Regions from separate parts of the Metabacillus mesotrionivorans genome, predicted to be linked through region 2. Evidence: riboswitches for the same ligand, from Rfam matches in the RefSeq annotation. Region 2 holds a riboswitch; each other region holds the start of a gene.
The links. Region 2 has a riboswitch for S-adenosylmethionine ahead of ACTSEZ_RS11010 (methionine ABC transporter ATP-binding protein). Riboswitches for the same ligand answer to the same signal wherever they lie in the genome.
Positions count from the first base shown of each region.

Region 1: linked by a shared signal. The riboswitch ahead of mtnW (2,3-diketo-5-methylthiopentyl-1-phosphate enolase) and the one ahead of ACTSEZ_RS11010 (methionine ABC transporter ATP-binding protein) in region 2 are both predicted to bind S-adenosylmethionine.
Region 3: linked by a shared signal. The riboswitch ahead of ACTSEZ_RS00245 (MetQ/NlpA family ABC transporter substrate-binding protein) and the one ahead of ACTSEZ_RS11010 (methionine ABC transporter ATP-binding protein) in region 2 are both predicted to bind S-adenosylmethionine.

Region 1 covers NZ_JBQMFF010000001.1:599,174-601,433, forward strand. The annotation lists gene ACTSEZ_RS03000 (pyridoxal phosphate-dependent aminotransferase) at 1-875, shown strand, start outside; SAM riboswitch class I at 929-1,036, shown strand; gene mtnW (2,3-diketo-5-methylthiopentyl-1-phosphate enolase) at 1,115-2,260, shown strand, end outside.
Region 2 covers NZ_JBQMFF010000003.1:214,442-216,701, reverse strand. The annotation lists gene ACTSEZ_RS11015 (O-acetylhomoserine aminocarboxypropyltransferase/cysteine synthase family protein) at 1-593, shown strand, start outside; SAM riboswitch class I at 815-921, shown strand; gene ACTSEZ_RS11010 (methionine ABC transporter ATP-binding protein) at 1,052-2,077, shown strand; gene ACTSEZ_RS11005 (methionine ABC transporter permease) at 2,070-2,260, shown strand, end outside.
Region 3 covers NZ_JBQMFF010000001.1:57,694-59,953, reverse strand. The annotation lists partial or broken gene ACTSEZ_RS00250 (protein adenylyltransferase SelO) at 1-435, opposite strand, end outside; gene ACTSEZ_RS00245 (MetQ/NlpA family ABC transporter substrate-binding protein) at 566-1,381, opposite strand; SAM riboswitch class I at 1,450-1,556, opposite strand; gene ACTSEZ_RS00240 (phytoene/squalene synthase family protein) at 1,702-2,260, opposite strand, start outside.

The DNA of each region.
Region 1 (2,260 bases), on a different contig from region 2:
CAGGTCTTGTGGAAATTCCGCAGTGTCTCCTTAATCCCGGTGAGACAGTTCTAGTTCCCGATCCGGGCTATCCGGATTATTGGTCAGGAGTGGAGCTTGCGAGGGCCCGTATGGAATATATGCCTCTTTTGAAGGAAAATGAGTTTTTGCCTGACTACTCTAAGCTCTCAGAAAAAGCGAAGGCGGATGCAAAGCTCATGTTTTTAAACTATCCGAACAACCCTACAGGGGCAGTGGCCAGCAGGAGCTTTTTCGATGAAACGGTTGCGTTTGCAGAAGAAAATGATATATGCGTCGTCCATGATTTTGCTTATGGAGGCATCGGTTTTGACGGCAGAAAGCCAATCAGCTTTCTAGAATCAGATGGAGCAAAAGAGACTGGAATCGAAATTTATACGCTTTCTAAGACGTATAACATGGCAGGGTGGAGGATCGGTTTTGCAGTAGGCAATAAAAGTGTCATAGAGTCGATTAATCTTTTGCAGGATCACATGTTTGTCAGTGTATTCAGCGGAATACAGGAAGCTGCGGCTGTTGCTCTTCTTGCCCCGCAGGACTGTGTCAGCGAGCTTGTCGCACGCTATGAAAGCAGACGTGCGGCGTTTATAAACGCGCTGAACCGCATCGGCTGGAAAGTGGAGGCCCCGCCTGGATCATTCTTTGCATGGCTGCCTGTACCCGAGGGATTCACATCGGAATCCTTCGCTGACTATCTGCTGGAACACGCTCATGTATGCGTGGCGCCGGGCATTGGATTCGGGACGTTTGGTGAGGGATATGTCCGTGCCGGACTCTTAACCTCTGAAGAGAGATTAAGAGAAGCCGCAGATAGAATAAAATCTTTAAATCTCTTTTCATTGCCGGTTGACAGCTGAGGGAAAAGCTGTCATAATCCAAATTAATTTCAGGTTATTCAGAACATATACAATTCTTATCAAGAGCAGGTGGAGGGACTGGCCCGATGAAGCCCGGCAACCGACTTAAACAGTGTTTAAGCACGGTGCTAAATCTTGCAGCTATTGCTGGCAGATAAGGATCTTACCCATTTCAGATAAGGTCTCTTCCGTCAGCGGAGGGGACCTTTTTTATTTAAATGCGAAAGGCAGGTACAATCATGAGCGGCGTTACAGCAACCTATCTCATCTATGATCAGTACAGCATCCAAAAAAAAGCAGAAGGAATTGCCACCAGCCTTACGGTCGGCTCATGGACGGACCTTCCGGAGCTTACACAGCAGCAGCTGAAACAGCATAAGGGTCAAGTTGTTTCCGTTGAAGAAACAGATGCTGAAGAACGCATTTCCGAGTTTCTCGGAAAAAAAGTGAAAAAAGGTATTGTGAAAATATTCTATCCCGGCGTGAACTATTCTCATGACCTGCCTGCGGTCCTGACGACGGTTTTCGGAAAGCTATCTCTTGACGGGGAAGTGAAACTGCTTGATTTGGAGTTTACAGGAGATCTTCTTTCTTCTTTTCAGGGACCTGCATTCGGCATAAGCGGCATCAGGGAAAAACTCGGAGTCTATAACCGGCCTCTTCTCATGAGCATTTTCAAAGGAGTCATCGGACGTGATTTATCGTTTTTAAAAGAACAGCTAAGAAATCAGGTGCTTGGCGGCGTTGATCTTGTAAAGGATGACGAAATCCTGTTTGACAATCCGCTTACGCCGTTTGAACAAAGAATCACAGCAGGAAAAGAATTGCTCGGCAGGGTGTATGAGGAGACCGGCCACAAAGCGATGTACGCTGTTAACTTAACCGGAAAGACATTCAGTCTCAAAGAGAAGGCAAGACGCGCTTCAGAGCTTGGGGCGGACGCCATTCTTTTTAATGTTTTCGCTTATGGTCTTGACGTTTTGCAGGAGCTTGCAGAAGACAGGGAGATTCATGTCCCGATCATGGCGCACCCTGCTGTAAGCGGTGCTTTGTCTTCTTCCGCCCTTTATGGGATTTCACATTCTCTGCTGCTTGGAAAATTGCTTCGCCAGTGCGGAGCTGACTTTTCCCTCTTCCCGTCGCCATACGGCAGTGTGGCACTTGAAAGGGATGCCGCACTGTCTATCGGTGCAGCGTGCAAAGAGAGCACTGGGTTAAAAGAAACGTTTCCGGTTCCATCAGCAGGAATTCATCCGGGTCTTGTGCCTGTTTTGATCCAGGATTTTGGCATCGACAGCGTCATTAATGCCGGCGGAGGCGTACACGGGCATCCAGACGGTGCGCAGGCGGGCGGAAGAGCTTTCCGCTCTGCAATCGATGCTGTG
Region 2 (2,260 bases):
ACCCAAGCTATCATAACCTGGTTTACGCAGAAGCCCTTCCGGAAGCGGCTTATATTGTAAAAGCCAGAGTGCAGCTGCTGAGAGATCTTGGTCCTGCACTCAGCCCGTTTAATGCTTTTCAATTTAACCTCGGTCTTGAAACGCTGCATGTCAGAATGAAAGAGCATATCTCGAATACGAGGAAGGTTGTATACTATCTGAATGGACATCCTGCAGTTAAATGGGTTCTCTATCCTGAAGATTCAAAGCATCCGGACCGGGCACTTGCTGAGAAATACTTGCCGGAGGGAGCTGGTGCAGTCGTGGTGTTCGGCATTGAAGGCGGACGCGAAGCAGGGGCTAAAGTGATCAACTCTGCGGAGCTGTGGTCACACGTTGCAAATGTAGGGGATGCAAAGAGCCTCATCATTCATCCGGCAAGCACGACACATCAGCAGCTCGACGCTGACGGCCTGAGAAAATCAGGCGTAACAGAGGATTTAATCAGGCTCTCTGTTGGCATTGAACATATAGACGATCTGCTCGAAGACTTGGAGCAGGCAATTGAAAAGGCTGTCGGCATAAGGTCACTGACAGAATCGACAGCACGATAAGACAAGGTTATCCTCGTCCAGCTCCAGCGCCTAAATCCTCTGTCAGAACAAATCCGTCAAAAAAGTCAAACCCGGACTTTTTCGCCGGATTCTTATCTGCCTATCGGATCTGACCAAGGCGCTTGCGCTTTTGTTCTTGACACGTACTTTTGTTGCATGATAGAATCACTCTCGTACTATAAACTCACTAAATATACAGTCAATTTAATAAATTTGTCAGTCTCTTATCCAGAGAGGTGGAGGGAAGTGCCCTATGAAGCCCGGCAACCGTCAACATTGTTGAAAAGGTGCCAATTCACTCAAAGCTTGCAGCTTTGAAAGATGAGAGAAAGGTTTTTTCACATATGCCTTTCTGCTCATTTCTGCAGAAAGGCTTTTTTGTTTACTGAGAAAAAACATGAAGCAAGGCGATATAGAGCAAAATGTTAGTGAGTGGAATTTTGGAAGAAGGTGAATTCATGATTACGCTAAAGGACGTACGAAAAGTCTTTCAGACGAAGAATGGCCGAGTTACGGCTGTTGATTCCGTCAATCTGGACATAAACAAAGGTGAAATTTTCGGAATTATCGGTTATAGCGGCGCCGGGAAAAGTTCACTTATCCGCCTGCTGAACGGACTTGAAAAACCAACGGAAGGCTCCATTCAGGTGGCCGGCCAGGGCATCGATAAAATCAGCGGCAGCGATCTTAGAAAAGCGCGGCAGGAAATCAGCATGATTTTCCAGCATTTTAACCTTCTTTGGTCAAGAACAGTCCGTGAAAACATTTCGTTTCCGCTAGAGATTGCCGGAATAAAAAGTGCTCAGCGGGCTAAAAGGGTTGAAGAGCTGATTAAGCTTGTCGGACTTGAAGGCCGGGAAGACTCATATCCTTCCCAGCTGAGCGGAGGACAAAAGCAGAGGGTCGGTATTGCGAGAGCCCTTGCCAACAATCCAAAAGTGCTGCTTTGTGACGAGGCAACCTCAGCACTTGACCCGCAGACAACCGATTCCATTCTTGACCTGCTTGTTGACATTAACGAACGGTTAGGGCTGACGATTGTTCTGATTACCCACGAAATGCATGTTATCCGAAAAATCTGCCACCGCGTGGCAGTCATGGAAAGCGGAAAAATTGTTGAACAGGGAGAAGTGCTTGACGTATTCAGAAGGCCACAGCAGTCGATCACCAAGCGCTTTGTGAAACAAATAACAGAGCCGGACGACACGCAGGAAACAATGGAGCTGATCCTTGAAAAATATAAGCAAGGCATGGTTATTCAGCTGACATTTGTAGGTGACTCAACTGAAAATCCCCTTATTACGAACCTGATCCGAAACCATCCGATTCAGGTAAACATTCTTCAGGGGAAAATTTCACAAACGCAAAGCGGATCTTACGGCACACTGTTTATCCACATGGACGGCGAACAGGGTGAGCTTGAAAGAGCGATGGCCTACATCCGCAGCCAAGAGGTCGAGGCGGAGGTGATTTCAAATGTTTGAGAACGTGAGATGGGAAAACGTATGGGAAGCAACCAGTGAAACCCTGTTCATGACTGCATTCTCGGTGGCGGCGACATTTGTACTGGGCATTATCCTCGGCTTGCTGCTCTTCCTGACATCCAGAGGCGGAATTTGGGAAAACAAGCCGGTTAATGTCATCATATCTGCATTTGTAAACATTTT
Region 3 (2,260 bases), on a different contig from region 2:
GGATGCCGAGGCCATGCATGGCTTCACTGATGATGTACTCCCGAAGCATCGGACCAAGAGCAGCCCGGCCGTCGCCTCCCCGGGAAAATTTTGTCCTTCCTCCGCCCTTCAGCTGAATATCGATTCTTCTGTCATCCGGCGTCAGATGTTCACCAATCAGGATCGCCCGGCCGTCCCCAAGCATTGTAAAATGTCCGAATTGATGACCTGCGTAAGCTTGTGCAAGCGGCTCTGCACCATCAGGAATCCGGTTTCCGGCAAAAACGTCCGCATCTCTTTTTAATGTGTCAGCACTGAGCCCGAGAGAAACAGCCAGTTTTTCATTAAACATCACCATCTCAGGAGTGCTTGCAGGAGCCGGTGTCTGACTGGCAAAAAAGAGTGACGCCGCATGTAGCTGTTGTCAAAGTTCCATCCGCTGGTTAAATTTTTCATCCTGTCTCCTTTCTTGTTTTCATTCAGGTTTAGGACAAACTGTAATTTCAATTATTTCAGAGGAAGCGAATTTACTCAAGGAAAGAAGCAGAAAAACAGCCCGCCTCGGACTGTTTTCATTCTGCTCTATTTATTTCTCTTCCATCCACTCCGGTTTTCCAAATCCTTCAAAATCTTTGTCTATTGCCTTCTCAAACTCCTCGGATTCAACAACGTCTTTAATATCCTCGGCGATTTCCGACTCAGCGTCTTTTGTGTTCATCACAACGCGATTGCGGTGTACATCGTTCATGTTCTCAAGAGTCACCGCATCCGCAAGATCCATTTTAGCCGCAAGGGCAAAATTCCCCGGTACGGCAGAAAGGTCCGCATCTTCTACAGCTCTTGGAAGCTGTGCAGCTTCGATCGGAAGGAACGTCAGTTTTTTTATATTCTCCGTCACATCTTTTTCAGATACTTGAAGCGGGCTGACCTCTTCATTTAACTGAATCAGTCCTGCGTCCTTTAGAATATGAAGCGCCCGGGCAGCATTCGTCGGATCGTTTGGAATGGCGACTGAGGCACCCTCTTTGACTTCATCAATGTCCTTTACTTTATCAGAATACAATCCCATTGGGGCCGTCGGCACTGTGATAATTTCCGAAAGCTCCAGTTTGCTTTGCTCAGCGAATGTTTCCATGTAAATTTTGTGCTGAAACAGGTTGGCATCCAGTTCATCATTGCCAAGGGCATTATTAGGCTGAATATAATCGTTGAACTGAACAACCTCAACTTCATATCCTTTCTTTTCAAGGCCGGGTTTAATGGCCAGTTCCACCATATCTGTGTATGGACCGGCTGATGCGCCGATTTTAATTTCTTTCTTCTCTCCATTTGTTTCTTCTGCGCCGCACGCAGACAGGATTCCCGCTCCTGCCACTAATAATGCCAATACCATTTTCTTCATGTCTCTTTCCCCCTAGATTGAATAAAAAAATTCCTCCTTCATTCAGAAAGAGGAATCGTATGTATGACGACTTATCTTTCAGAATGAAGAACATTCTGCAGGATTTAGCACCGTTCCAATTAAGGAGGTTGCCGGACGTCGCAGGGCCTGTTCCCTCAGTCACTCTTGATAAGCAAGCTATTAAATTGAATAACGTAATCTTATACTGTGTATTGGGTTCTGTCAATCACTATTTTAGAATAATCAAAATAGTAAGATTAACAATCTGCTAAAAAGCACCGTCCCGATGAAGACGGTGCAGCGCAGAGCTGTGTTCAAAATCAGATCTGCGAAAGGATCGCATGTTTTTCTTCACTTGACACAAAATTCCGCTCACCGAACACATTGTAGTCATTCAAGCGGATTTTATTAAGGATCGCACGGTAAAAGTGGCCGGCCGCTTTCACAGGTGCGCGGGAATGCAGAGGGTATTCATGCATAGTCAGCATCGCTGTATCATAATGCTTTTCCGCTTCTGCCGCAAGATGCTCCCATACTCTGATGAATTCAGGGGTAACTTTCTGCTGCTGCAGATCAAATTCGGTCATTTTATGTCGTGCCATCACCTCTTCAGGGACATAAATGCGGCCGCGTTCAAGATCTTCTCCGATATCCCTTAGGATATTCGTCAGCTGCATACCGAGTCCAAGAGCAATAGCCCCTTCCCGAAGAACGTTTGTCTTTTTCGGAGCAAGCACCGGCAAAAGCATGAGGCCGACTGTGCTTGCAACGTGATACGAATAATCGAGCACTTCTTCCATAGACTGATAGCGGATTTTGACAAGATCCATTCCCTGCCCTTTAATCATATCCCGGAAAGCTTCCACATCCATATCATAA